DNA from 3 places in the Terrihabitans aquatilis genome. Region 2 is predicted to be linked to each of the others. Evidence: riboswitches for the same ligand, from Rfam matches in the RefSeq annotation. Region 2 holds a riboswitch; each other region holds the start of a gene.

Region 1 (4,435 bases), 280 kb from region 2:
AGGCGCGAGCGGAAGGTCTCTCCGGCAACCTCGAAGGGATCGTTGAAAAGCTCTGTGTTCATCGTCTCAACCTCCTGGCAGCGCGTGAACGATTTCCACGCTGTCGCCTTTGGAGAAAACCTTGCGTGGCCATTCGGATCTCGGCACCATCCTGCCGTTCACAGCCACTGCTATTCCACGCCGTGTATGACCGTCTTCCAACTCGGCTTTAAGAAGTTCATCGACATTGCGGGCATCGCATTCACGCGGCTGACCGTTGATCATGAGTTCCATCGATCACGCCTCTCCCGTGTTTTGGATGCCATCGCGCATGAACCGCGCAAAAGTGAAGCCTTTTTCGGGACCGGTCATTCGGCCCTCGGTTACGAGATCAGCCAGTGCACGAGCGGTGATGGGCGCAAGCAGAATCCCGTTCCGATGATGGCCCGTTGCTACAACAAGACCATCGACACCGACCTCGCCTAAAATTGGCGCGTCGTCGAGAGATGTTGGCCGAAATCCCGTCCAGATCTCGTCGATTGCGAGTTCCTCGATTGACGGCAGTGCCTGGCGAGCTGCTTCCAAAAGCGCAAACACACCGCCGGCCGTATTGCTGGTGTCGAAACCACGTTCCTCGACCGTCGCACCGACAATAAGACGGCCATCTCCTTTTGGGGCCATATGGATTTGCTCAGTCCAGACAATATGGCTCAGAGCGGGAACGCGCGGATCCATGCGCAAGGAGAGAGACTGGCCTCGCAAGGGTCGGACATGAAGGTGCAGGTCAGGCACCAATTGGGGGGACCAGGCACCCGCAGCGAGAACCACGGTCGACGCCGCATGCTCGCCTTGATCTGTCGCGACGCCCGTAACCTTGCGTCCGTTTCGCTGCAGCGAAATCACCGGAGCATTCTCGAACAGGACACCACCCGCGTTCACGAATGCTTTTTCGAGCGCTGCGGAGACACGGCGAGCGTCCACCTGATGGTCCTGCGCACAGAAGATAGCACCGGAAACATTTGGTCTCAGACCGGGCTCGCGTTCACGAGCCGCGCTGCCAGACAGCCATTCGGTGCTCAAACCAAGGCGTGTCTGCAATTGATGACGAAACCGCAGGCGTTCGACCTCATCGCGTGACAACGCCACGACCATCGTGCCTTCGGACTTGTAGTCCACCGAAATCTCGGTCTCGGCTTCAAGCTCTGCTGCGAACTGGGGCCACAATTGCTGACTGGCCAGCGTCAGCGGCAGGAGGTCGTCCTCGCCGGGCTCCACTTCCGCGGTTGCGGCCAGCATGCCCGTCGCGGCACGCGTCGCGCCTGATCCGACACGCTCCTTTTCGAAAACGGCTACTGAGAGACCACGCTTCAAAAGATCGCGGCCGATGGCCAAGCCGATGATACCGCCGCCAACGATCGCGACGTCGAACCGACTCGCGGCTCTTGCTTCGTTCATATCGATTACAATGTTCATATTCGCGCTCCCTTCGCTGGCATGACCCAGATCAGGTTCGTCGGGTTTAATCTCAGCCGCGTTGGCGGCACCCCAGGCGTGAGCACGAAATAATCCCGCAGCCGCAGGCTTGCAAGTTCCGACGATATCCGGAGAGGCCTATCCGAGTGGCTGCCCGGTGCGAGCCGATTGCCACAATCGAATTTGCTTTCGCCATTGCGAAACCTCGCTGATGCCTTTCAGGGGGTCATAACCTGCCCGCTCCATCTGTCTGGCGTAGAGCTCGATCAACGAGCCCGGCAGATAGGCCGGAAGCACAGGTTTTGCGACGTCACTCAAAGCCTCCTTGGCTGACTGGAGATGATTGTGAGCGAGGGCGCACATTTCCGAGAAGGCAGCCCGAATAGAATCGTCGGTCTTACGAGCAAAAATCAGATTTCGGTCGACACCGTGGCGAGCCATCACATCGGCGGGCAAGAAAAGCTGCTGTCGCGACGCATGGAGCGGAAGGCTTCGCAACAATCCGACGATGGAATAGGCGACCCCCGCGTGCCCGGCGGCGTCTGCCGCGCCGGAATCCTGACCATCCGCCAATATGATGGAGGCCAGCTGGAAGAGTGCCGATGATGTATCTCCGGCGTAACCCTCCAAGTCGACGATTGTGGGCATCGGATCGTTATAAACGTCGAAAACGCGCGCTTCGATGAGGCGGACGAGGGCTTCTCTAGGAAGCCGATAGGTGCCGATGGCAGCAAGAAGTGAGTTCGCCACAGGATGCGAGGCAGCTTCGACCTCGCGCGCTCCCTCTATGACCTCGCGCCACCAAGTCAGGCGAATTTCGCCAGGAACGGGTTCGCTGATCACATCGCGAACCCGCGAGACCTCAGCATTGAAGGCATAGAGCGCGAAAAGCGCCGGCCTTTTCGCCTCCGGGGCGAACAGAGTTGCAAAAAACCGATCGGGATCCGACTCCCTCACCAGGGACTGGCAGAACGCCGTCTGGTCCATCACTGCGCTTCTTCCACCGCGATCAACGCGGCGGAGACTTTCCTCTGATCGCTCATCAAGACATTATAGGTCCGTGCAGCAGGACCTGTCGGCATGACATCGACGCGAATGCCGATATCACGCAAATGATCTCGGACGTCGCGCGGGAGAGGCACATGGCTCGGTCCCGTGCCGATCAGAAAGATCTCGATGCCGTCAGCCTCGTTTACGACCCTCGCAAAGTCGTCGGGCACGAGGGTGGACGCATCAAGCGGCGGCCACGCCCATATGCCGCTTGGGAGACAAAGAATCGATCCGCGGTGAGACATCTCCGCGAACCGAAAGCCGCCATTGCCATAGGCATCGAGTGGCGCGAGTGATGGGAAATGCCCTCTTTCCAGGTGCGATGTCATCCGTTCACGATTTGGCGGGCACGGGCGCAGCTTTTGCGGCCGGAGCCTCTGTTTGCCGCAGCCCGAGATACATCAGTGAAGGCGACGAGATAAAGATCGCCGAATAGGTGCAGATAACCACACCAACCAGCATCACCTGTGCAAAGCCCTGGATCGCATCTCCGCCAAACATGACAAGCGCCAGAAGCGACAGGAACGTCGTCGTACCTGTCATCACCGTTCTCGACATGGTCGAATTGATAGACAGGTTCAGCAGTTCACTGTCAGGCATCGTCTTGTAACGGCGCAGCAATTCACGCGTTCGATCGAACACGACCACTGTTTCGTTGAGCGAGTATCCGACGATCGTCAGAATTGCAGCGATCGAAGTCATATTGAACTCGATCTCGGTGACGACAAAAAATCCGACGGTCAGCACAATATCGTGCAACGTTCCGATGATCGCACCGAGAGCAAGGTTTCGCTCGAAGCGAAACCACAGGTAAACCAGGACTGCGACCACGGACAGGACGACACCCACTGTTCCGGCCTGAACGAGTTCGCCTGAAACACGGGGACCCACCGCCTCTACGCGGCGAAACTCGTAGGCGTCCTGGAAGGCATTGCGTGCTTCCTGGACGACGTTGCTCTGAGCATCCTCACCTCCGTCCTGGATCGGGAAGCGAAGAGACAGGCCCCCCTCTCCTCCAAATTCCTGGACCTCGACTTCGCCAAAGCCCAGCGCATTGGCTTTCTCACGTACCTCGGACGCGTGTGCCTCGCCGGATTTCGCCTGAAGCTCGAACAGCGTACCGCCACGAAAATCGATGCCGAAATTCAGACCGTGAACATAGAACAGAGCGATGATCGCGATCGACATCACGGCGGACAGCGGAAAACTGATCCGCCGCCATCTCATGAAATCGAACTGAGTGCCCTCGGGCCAGAGTCTCAAAAGACGCACGAACAAGCCCTCTTCAGAACGGAATCGTCTTGGCCCGCGTCCAGCGGTACCAGAGAGCGATCATCATACGCGTCATCGTCACGGCCGTGATCACCGTAGTGACGATGCCCAGGAGGAAGACCACGGCGAAGCCCTTTACCGGTCCGGAGCCCAGAAGGAACAAGATGGCCGCGGCAATGCCCATGGTCGAGTTGGAGTCCACAATCGTTGCGAAGGCTCTTTCAAAGCCCGCCTGAATCGCGCTCACGACAGAGCGCCCAGCACGGAATTCTTCCCGAATGCGCTCATAGATCAGCACGTTCGAGTCCACGGCGGTGCCGATAGTCAGCACGATGCCTGCGATACCCGGCAGCGTGAGTGTGGCGCCGATCAACGACATCAGGCCGAAGATCAGTCCGACGTGGATAAGAAGCGCGATGTTCGCAATGAGGCCGAATATTCCATAGGTCGCGAACATGAACAGCACGACGAAGATCGCGGCATAGATCGTGGCCTTCGTGCCGGCATCGATCGAGTCCTGGCCAAGGCCTGGCCCCACCGTACGCTCCTCGACGACCGTCAAGGGTGCCGGGAGAGCACCCGCTCTCAGCAGAATTGCGAGATTATTCGCGCTTTCGACTGAGAAACTACCCGAAATCTGGCCTGAACCGCCCGTGATCGG
Region 2 (4,435 bases):
TCCACCCAATCGCCGGTGTTGAGGTAGGTGATGCCGCCGATATCGCGCATGGCCGCGTGGTGGATATGGCCGCAGATGACGCCTTGCGCGCCGACCCGCGCGGCCTCTCCCGATAGCGCATCCTCGAATTCGGAGATGTAATTCACCGCGTTCTTGACCTTGAGCTTGGCCCAGGCCGAGAGCGACCAATAGGTGAGCCCGAGGCGGCGGCGGACGATGTTGATGTAGGTGTTGATGCCGAGCGCGGTGACATAGGCCCAATCGCCCAGAAGCGCGAGCCAGCGGGCGTGGCGCACCACCATGTCGAACATGTCGCCGTGGATGACGAGATATTTCTTGCCGTCCGCCGCCTCGTGGATGGCTGTCTCGGCGACTTCGATGCCGCCGAAATGCGAGCCGTAATAATTGCGCAGGAACTCGTCGTGATTGCCCGGAATGTAGACGAGCCGGGCGCCGTGACGCCCCTTGCGCAGCAGCTTCTGCACCACGTCGTTGTGGGCCTGTGGCCAATACCAGCTCTGTTTCAGCCGCCAGCCGTCCACGATGTCGCCCACGAGGTAGATCGTGTCGGCGTCGTGGTAGCGCATGAAATCGAGGAGAAGCTCGGCCTGACAACCCTTCGTTCCGAGGTGAACGTCGGAGATGAAGAGCGTTCGAAACCGGCGCGGCTGAGGGCGAGTCGATGTCATGGACACAGCAGAACCACTACCGTGTCACACCCCAATGACAGCGAACGCCATGGCCCCGATTTGGCTTAGCGGGGCGTCCACATGTTGTGGAAATGATGCACAGGCCCGTGGCCCTTGCCGACCTTCAGCGTATCGGAGGCCGCGATGGCACCCGAGATGAAGGCCTTCGCGCCCTGAACCGCCTCGCGGAGGGTCTGACCATTGGCGAGGCCGGCCGCAATGGCGGACGAGAGTGTGCAACCCGTGCCATGTGTGTTTTTGGTGGCGAAGCGCGGCGCGGCGTAGCGTTCGAGGCCGGTTGCGTCGAGCAGGATGTCGACGCTGTCGGGGCCATGGCCGTGGCCGCCCTTGAGCAACACCGCGCGGCAGCCGAGCCGCATCAATTTCTCGGCCTGGCGGACCATGCCGGCCTCGTCCTCGGCCGCGGGTTCATCGAGAAGGGCCGCCGCTTCGGGCATGTTGGGCGTGATGACGAGCGCCTTCGGCAGCAGAACCGAGCGCAAGGCCTCCACCGCTTCAGGCACCAACAGACGATCGCCGCTGGCAGCCACCATCACAGGATCGACGACGAGGTTTGCGGTCGCATCGTAACCGTCGAGCGATGCCGCCACCGTCTCGATGACGGAGGGCTGCGAGAGCATGCCGATCTTTACGGCCTTCACCTCGAGGTCGTCGAAGACGGAGGCGATCTGCTCGGCGATGAAGGTGCGCGGCACATCATGGATGGCGCGCACGCCCTGGGTGTTCTGGGCGACGAGCGCCGTGATGACCGACGCACCATAGACGCCGAAGGCTGCGAACGTCTTCAGATCGGCCTGAACGCCCGCCCCGCCCGTGGGATCGGTTCCGGCAATGGTGAGCGCAATCGATATGTCAGGAGATGTGTCGACCATCCCGCTTTCCTCCGCCGGCATGACCCGGATCAGGTTCGTGGGTTGGCTGGCCGCAAGGCCCCTTGCCTCTCAGCGCACCGGCGTGCGCACCCCAAGCAGATCGATGTCACATAGACGTCGCCGAGGGGCCGCGCAAGCGCCTCACACCGGCGGCGGATCGGCCTGACGGGCGCGGGCGCGCTGGATGCCGAGATGTCGCTCGTAAAGGATGACGATGATGCCGGAGGCGATGACGATGACGCCGCCGACGCCCGCGAAGATGTCAGGCCGGTCGCCGAACGCGAACCAACCGATGACGAGCGCCCAGATGAGCGTGGTGTATTCGAACGGCGCGATGACGGACGCTTCCGCGAAACGGTAGCACTGGGTGAGGAGGATCTGCCCCACCCCGCCGATCAGGCCCGCAGTAACGAGCGCGATCGCGTGGCGCGGCTCGGGAACGACCCAGCCGAACGGGATCGTCATCAGCGCGAAGAACGTCGAGAAGATGGTGAAATAGAACACCACCGTCCCCGTGCTCTCTGTCTGGACGAGGCGACGCACCTGGATCATCGCGCACGAGGTGAGGAAGGCACCCACCAGCGCGAACATGGCGCCGATCGAGGCCTCGCCGCCCGTCCCGGACACGATCTCCGCAAGCTTGCCGCCTCCTATGTGCGGCCACAGCATGACGGCGACGCCGGCCAGACCCACGAGAACCGAGAGCACGCGCACCGCACGCAACGGCTCATGCAGCACGATGGCGGCGAGGATGGTGGTGAAGATCGGCACCGCATAGGACAGCATGGTCGAATCCGGCAGCGGAAGACGCGCCAGGCCGTTGAACATGCAGAACATTGACGTCACCCCGATGCTGGCGCGTACGAAATGGCCGAACGGGCGCGGCGTGCGGAAGGCGCGCGGAATCTCGCCCACCCAGGCGAGCCAGAGCAGGATGGGCACCAGCGCGAACGCGCTGCGGGCGAAGACGATTTCGCCGGGTGGCACGGCATGGCCGACCCAGCGGACCAGGGCGGCCATCAGCGTGAAGCAGAAGGCGGCCGCGATCTTGTAGGTAATTCCCTTGAGCATGGTCCACGAACAGGGAGCGCGTGCGAGTCGCACATTGGGCAGGCGCCCCTTCTAACCCGTTCGGTCATTCGAACGACATGCAAAATCGGCAAACACACCCCAGCAGATCGCATGATGCGATTCCGAGGAACATTTTGACGGCATTGGCGTTTGCCAGCGCTGTTCCCGTCCAAGTTTCGCGTATCGGAGGTTCAAGGCCGCTCATGTCGGACGTCTATATGATCGAGATCGATGACCGGGCTCTCGGTCTCGTCGCCCGCGATCCCGTGTGCGGGACTTACCGTTTTCATGCCGCTTTGCCCGAGACGTTCGAACTCGACGGCAAGCTGTTCGACACGCCCGACGAGGCCCGTCGCGCCGCCCGCAAGATGCTGGGCATGAAGCCGCGCCACACCCTTCAGGAACTCGACTACGCCGCCTGACGGCGTGCAAATGCACAATATACCAACTCCCGCTTGCAGGCCGGAAGCACTGTGCTAGCCTTCCTCTCGCAAGAGCCATCAAGAGCTCTTCACGTAGGGGAAACACCATGAAAACGTACGCATTCGCCTCTCTGGCGACGCTTGCGCTCGTCCTCGCTCCCAGCCTCGCGCTGGCGCAGGAAGCCGAGCCGGACATGTCCCATGCCAAGAAGGTGGAGCAATATGCCCGCACCTTCCTGAAAAGCTGGGGCAATGATCCGAAGCTGCACGAGGCCATCAAGGCTTCCACCGCCAAATCGAAGGGGCTGGGCTATGACGACGTCCAGATTCAGGACAAGGAATGGCAGCTGGCCCGAACGAAGGGCAAGACGGACGAAAAGACGGCAGCAGCGGCCACCAAACTGACCGAGGATCTGGCTGGCCTCGACAAGAAAAGCGCGGCTGAGCACATGGCAGCCGGCGAAAAGACCATCTCGGAAATCCGCGGCAGCGCCACCTCGAAATTCCTGCAGGCCCAGCTCGAAAAAGCCCCCAAGGGCGCGGTGACGGAAATCTTCGTCATGGACGGCTGGGGCTGGAATGTCGGCCAGACCGGGGGCACTTCCGACTTCTACCAGGGCGATGAAGGCAAATGGCAGAAGACCTTTGCCGGCGGTGCCGACGGTGTGGAGGTGCTTCCCATCGTCGAGGAGGACGGGGTCAAGATATCGCAAGTATCCCTCCCCATCACAGAGGGTGACACCAATATCGGCGCCGTGACCATCGGCGTTGATGTCAGCAAGGTCGATTGATGCGAGAGCCGAGGCGGACCGTGTCCGTCTCGGTCAGCCGCCTTCGCGGTATATCTCCGTAAAACCTTCAGTCTTCGCGCCTTCCCCGAACTCGTCTAAGAAAGATTCGAACAACGGGTTCGCGGGTTTTGAGGCGTTGATAGACAAGCTTGAATTCATCTTGGCGCTGGCCCGCGAGGGTCATTTCGGGCGAGCCGCGGAATCCTGCGGCGTCACGCAGCCAACCCTTTCCGCCGGGCTGAAACAGCTCGAGGACGAACTGGGCGTGCGTCTGGTGGACCGGGGCTCGCGCTTTCAGGGCTTTACGGCTGAGGGTGAGCGCGTGCTCGACTGGGCCCGCCGTATCGTCGGCGACAGCCGCGCCATGCGCCAGGAGGTGGAGGCGCTGCGCAAGGGATTGTCCGGCCGCCTCCGCATCGCCACCATCCCCACGGCCTTGCCCATGCTGGCGGCGCTGACCACGCCCTTCCGGCAACGGCACCCCAACGTCACCTTCAACATCATCTCGCGCAGTTCGCTGTCGATCCTGACCCAGCTCGAAAATCTCGATGTGGACGCGGGCATCACCT
Region 3 (4,435 bases), 460 kb from region 2:
GCGAGTGCTTGCTGGGCTGACGGCGATCAGCCGCCGGCGCGGTAATCTTCGACGGCCACCTCTTCCAGCCAGTCGGCGGCGCTGCCGTCTTGCGCTTCCTGGATGGCGATGTGCGTCATGGCGCTGTCGGCACTGGCGCCGTGCCAGTGCTTTTCTCCCGGCGGAAACCACACCACGTCTCCGGGCTGGATTTCCTCGACCGGGCCGCCTTCGCGCTGCGCCCAGCCGGTGCCTTCGGTGACGATGATAGTCTGGCCGAGCGGGTGGGTGTGCCAGAAGGTGCGGGCGCCGGGCTCGAAACGGACGTTGGCGGCGCGCACGCGGGCCGGCTGCGGCGCTTCGACCAAATTTTCGACGCGGACCTTGCCGGTGAAGTAATCGGCCGGGCCGGGATTGGCCGGGCGGGTGCCGTTGCGGGTGATGTCCATGACGATCTCCGATGTGTCGTCGCCATCATGTAGGCGAGGCCGGCGTGTGAACCAGCCTCGCCGAACGTTCAGCCCAGAGCAGTGTTGCTTTCCTTCACCGCGTCTTCCGCCACATAGACCTGGCCGCCGAGGGAGAGGAATTTCTCGCTCATGGCGTCCATGCCTTCCTGTTTTTCGTTCAACGTAGCGGCGTAGTCCCTCACATCCTGCGTGATCTTCATCGAGCAGAATTTCGGGCCGCACATGGAGCAGAAATGCGCGACCTTGTGCGCTTCCTTCGGCAAGGTCTCGTCGTGGAATTCGCGCGCGGTGTCCGGGTCGAGGCCGATGTTGAACTGGTCTTCCCAGCGGAAATCGAACCGGGCCTTCGACAAGGCGTCGTCGCGGAGCTGCGCGGCGGGGTGGCCCTTGGCGAGATCGGCGGCGTGGGCGGCGATCTTGTAGGTGATGACGCCTGTCTTCACGTCGGCCTTGTTGGGCAGGCCGAGATGCTCCTTCGGCGTGACGTAGCAGAGCATGGCGCAGCCGAACCAGCCGATCATGGCCGCGCCGATGCCAGACGTGATGTGATCGTAGCCCGGTGCGATGTCGGTGGTGAGCGGACCGAGCGTGTAGAACGGGGCTTCGCCGCATTCCTTCAGCTGCTTGTCCATGTTGATCTTGATCTTGTGCATCGGCACGTGGCCGGGGCCCTCGATCATGACCTGGCAGCCCTTCTGCCACGCGATCTGCGTGAGCTCGCCGAGCGTCTCCAGCTCCGCGAACTGGGCGCGGTCGTTGGCGTCGTAAATGGAGCCGGGGCGCAGGCCATCGCCCAGCGAGAACGAGACGTCGTATTTGCGCATGAGATCGCAGATCTCGTCGAAGCGCTCATACAGGAAGCTCTCGTGGTGATGGGCGAGGCACCATTTGGCCATGATGGAGCCGCCGCGCGAGACGATGCCCGTCATGCGGCTGGCCGTCAGCGGCACGTAGGGCAGGCGCACGCCGGCGTGGATGGTGAAGTAATCGACGCCCTGTTCGCACTGCTCGATGAGGGTGTCCTTGTAGACCTCCCAATCGAGCTTGACCGGATCGCCGCCGACCTTTTCCAGCGCCTGGTAGATCGGCACCGTGCCGATCGGCACCGGCGAATTGCGGATGATCCAGTCGCGCGTGTTGTGGATGTTGCGGCCGGTGGAGAGATCCATCACCGTGTCCGCGCCCCAGCGGATGGCCCAGACGAGCTTCTCCACTTCCTCGGCCACCGAGGAGGAGACGGCGGAATTGCCGATGTTCGCGTTGATCTTCACCAGGAAATTGCGGCCGATGATCATCGGCTCCAGTTCCGGATGGTTGATGTTGGAGGGGATGATGGCGCGGCCGCGGGCGATCTCGTCGCGCACGAATTCCGGCGTGATGTGGGCGGGCAACGCGGCGCCGAAGCTCTCGCCGTCCGACAAGGCCGCATCGGCGCGCTCGAGAGCCTGCTGGCGACCGAGGTTCTCGCGCTCGGCGACGTAGATCATCTCCCTCGTGATGATGCCGGCGCGGGCGAATTCGAACTGCGTGACCGGCGCGTCGCCTTCGCCGCGCAGGGGCTGGTGCTGGAGCGGGAAGGCGCGGGCGAGGTGGCTCTCGCCGACATTGCCGTTGTCCTCCGGCTTGATGAGACGCCCGTCATAGGCCGCGATGCCGCCGCGCTGGCGCACCCAGTCCGTGCGGGTGCGGGGCAGGCCCTTTTCAAGATCGATCTGCACGGCAGGGTCGGTGTAGGGGCCGGACGTGTCGTAGACGCGGACCGCCGGCTCGGCCGGATCGGTCAGCGTGATCTCGCGCACCGGCACCCGCAGATCGGGCGCACGCGTGCTCTCCATGTAGACCTTGCGCGAGGCGGGCAGCGGGCCGGTGGTGATTTCGGCGGACGAAAAATCCGCGGGAAGGATGGGCTTGTTCACAGAGGATCTCCTCGCCTGTTGGAGATCCGGAATGAGCGAGGAGGAGCAGCGCAGACGCCACGGAATGGTGGCGTTGACCCGTCCCTTCGCCGGCATGACCCGGATCAGGTTCAAAGGGTCACCGCGCTGCCGGAACGGCCGTCGGTATCTCAGCCCCTTGTCGGGACCCCCCTCGGTTTTTTGCGAGGCGGAGGGTGGGACAGTTTAGAGCGTTCGTCAACTGGCGGTGCCCGACATGGGCATCCGCTCCTTTGCGGGGGACGTTGATACGCACGGTGCCATGGGGCGGTGCGGAAGCTTTCCCAGGGGCTGAGCGCGAAGCGCGATGCGCTGGACGCGCAGAAAAAGGTCGCGTTCTCCACCGATGTGGACGGGGGAACGAGCGGGCGGCGGATGCTGGAACCCGCCGCCCAGGTCGTCACTCGATCTTGGCGCCCGATTGCTTGACGATGGGCGCCCATTTGGCGAGCTCGGTCTTGACGTGCTTGGCCAGTTCTTCCGGGGTCGAGGTCACGACCGTGGCACTGAATTCGGCGAGCCGGGCCTTTGTTCTCTCGTCGCTGATGGCCTTGTTGGCGGCGGCATTGAGCCTGGCCACGACCTCCGGCGGCGTGCCGGCCGGGGCGAACAGGGCGTTCCACGTATAGGTCTCGTAGCCGGGCAGGGCCTCGGCCATGGCCGGCATGTCCGGGAAGACCGGTGCGCGATCCTTGGTGGTGACCGCGAGGCCCTTGAGCTTGCCCGTCTTGATGTGCTCGGTGGAGGAGGGGAGATTGTCGAAGATGATCGGGATCTGCCCCGCCAGCACGTCGATCAGCGCCGGGCCCGAGCCCTTGTAGGGCACGTGGACGACATCCACCCCGGCCATTGCCTTGAAGAGCTCGCCCGACAGATGCAGCGGCGTGCCGTTGCCCGAGGAGGCGTAGCTGTATTTGCCGGGGTCCTTCTTCAGAAGCTCGATCAATTCCTGAACGGTGTTGGCCGGCACCGAGGGGCTGACCGCCATCACGTTCGGCACTGTGACGAGCAGCGAGACGGGCGCGAAATCCTTCTCCGGATCGTACGGGATCTTGGTGTAGATCAAGGGGTTGAGGGCATGGGTGGCGACCGTGCCCATGAGGATGGTGTATCCGTCCGGATCGGACTTGGCGACGGCCGCCGAGCCGAGATTGCCGCCCGCGCCGCCGCGATTGTCGACGACGACGCTCTGGCCGAGTTCCTCGCCCATGCGCTGGGCGACGAGACGGCCGACGAGGTCGGTCGAGCCGCCGGCGGCAAAGGGGATGATGAGGGTGATGGGACGGGTGGGAAATTCCTGCGCCGCCGCCGGTGCGACGTACGCGGCCAGGGCGGTGAGACAGGCAAGAGCGGGCGCGAGCAGGCGCATGGGCAGTTTCCTCCGGAATGGCGACGTTGTGTTTGTTATGTCGCTCTGGTTGCATTGTGCCGAAGCCGGAGGGCTAAGCAAGTCAAAGAGTTAGGCAGCTTGCCCCCGGAGCGGCCAAATAATATAACGTTCGAGATGTGGTCGGAGGCAGAGGCTGGCCGATGGCCGACGGGGCTTTCATCGCTCCGGATCGCGCCAATATAAGCAGCGCTGGCGATGCCCCGCCGCGCCGTCCAGATTTACATCCGGCGAGCCCTCGATCGGCCCCGCCATCCGGAGTTTTCGATGTCCGACAAGATCCCCGTCACCGTCCTCACCGGCTATCTGGGCGCGGGCAAGACCACGCTGCTGAATCGCATCCTGACCGAGCAGCACGGCAAGCGCTACGCCGTCATCGTCAACGAATTCGGCGAGATCGGCATCGACAACGAACTCGTTGTGGGCGCGGACGAAGAAGTGTTCGAGATGAACAATGGCTGCATCTGCTGCACGGTGCGGGGCGATCTGATCCGCATCATCGAAGGGCTGATGAAGCGGCGCGGCAAGTTCGACGCGATCATCGTGGAAACCACGGGGCTGGCCGATCCGGCACCCGTGGCGCAGACCTTCTTCATCGACCAGGAGGTGCAGGAACAGGCGCGCCTCGACGCGGTGGTGACGGTGGCCGACGCGAAATGGCTGCT

What was found. Region 2 has a riboswitch for thiamine pyrophosphate ahead of thiD (bifunctional hydroxymethylpyrimidine kinase/phosphomethylpyrimidine kinase). Riboswitches for the same ligand answer to the same signal wherever they lie in the genome.
Region 1: linked by a shared signal. The riboswitch ahead of thiO (glycine oxidase ThiO) and the one ahead of thiD (bifunctional hydroxymethylpyrimidine kinase/phosphomethylpyrimidine kinase) in region 2 are both predicted to bind thiamine pyrophosphate.
Region 3: linked by a shared signal. The riboswitch ahead of thiC (phosphomethylpyrimidine synthase ThiC) and the one ahead of thiD (bifunctional hydroxymethylpyrimidine kinase/phosphomethylpyrimidine kinase) in region 2 are both predicted to bind thiamine pyrophosphate.

Annotation. Positions count from the first base shown of each region.
Region 1 is NZ_JBOCUO010000001.1:406,849-411,283, reverse strand. Features, by position in the region: gene ACQ6S1_RS02110 (thiazole synthase) at 1-62, opposite strand, end outside; gene thiS (sulfur carrier protein ThiS) at 67-273, opposite strand; gene thiO (glycine oxidase ThiO) at 277-1,434, opposite strand; TPP riboswitch at 1,443-1,537, opposite strand; gene ACQ6S1_RS02095 (phytoene/squalene synthase family protein) at 1,591-2,439, opposite strand; gene ACQ6S1_RS02090 (Mth938-like domain-containing protein) at 2,439-2,831, opposite strand; gene secF (protein translocase subunit SecF) at 2,836-3,774, opposite strand; gene secD (protein translocase subunit SecD) at 3,788-4,435, opposite strand, start outside.
Region 2 is NZ_JBOCUO010000001.1:688,880-693,314, forward strand. Features, by position in the region: gene ACQ6S1_RS03460 (UDP-2,3-diacylglucosamine diphosphatase) at 1-689, opposite strand, end outside; gene thiD (bifunctional hydroxymethylpyrimidine kinase/phosphomethylpyrimidine kinase) at 755-1,582, opposite strand; TPP riboswitch at 1,572-1,686, opposite strand; gene ACQ6S1_RS03470 (DMT family transporter) at 1,724-2,653, opposite strand; gene ACQ6S1_RS03475 (hypothetical protein) at 2,857-3,075, shown strand; gene ACQ6S1_RS03480 (hypothetical protein) at 3,183-3,866, shown strand; gene ACQ6S1_RS03485 (LysR family transcriptional regulator) at 4,003-4,435, shown strand, end outside.
Region 3 is NZ_JBOCUO010000001.1:1,149,337-1,153,771, reverse strand. Features, by position in the region: gene ACQ6S1_RS05930 (TY-Chap domain-containing protein) at 1-20, shown strand, start outside; gene ACQ6S1_RS05925 ((R)-mandelonitrile lyase) at 27-428, opposite strand; gene thiC (phosphomethylpyrimidine synthase ThiC) at 497-2,353, opposite strand; TPP riboswitch at 2,430-2,548, opposite strand; gene ACQ6S1_RS05915 (Bug family tripartite tricarboxylate transporter substrate binding protein) at 2,784-3,752, opposite strand; gene ACQ6S1_RS05910 (CobW family GTP-binding protein) at 4,038-4,435, shown strand, end outside.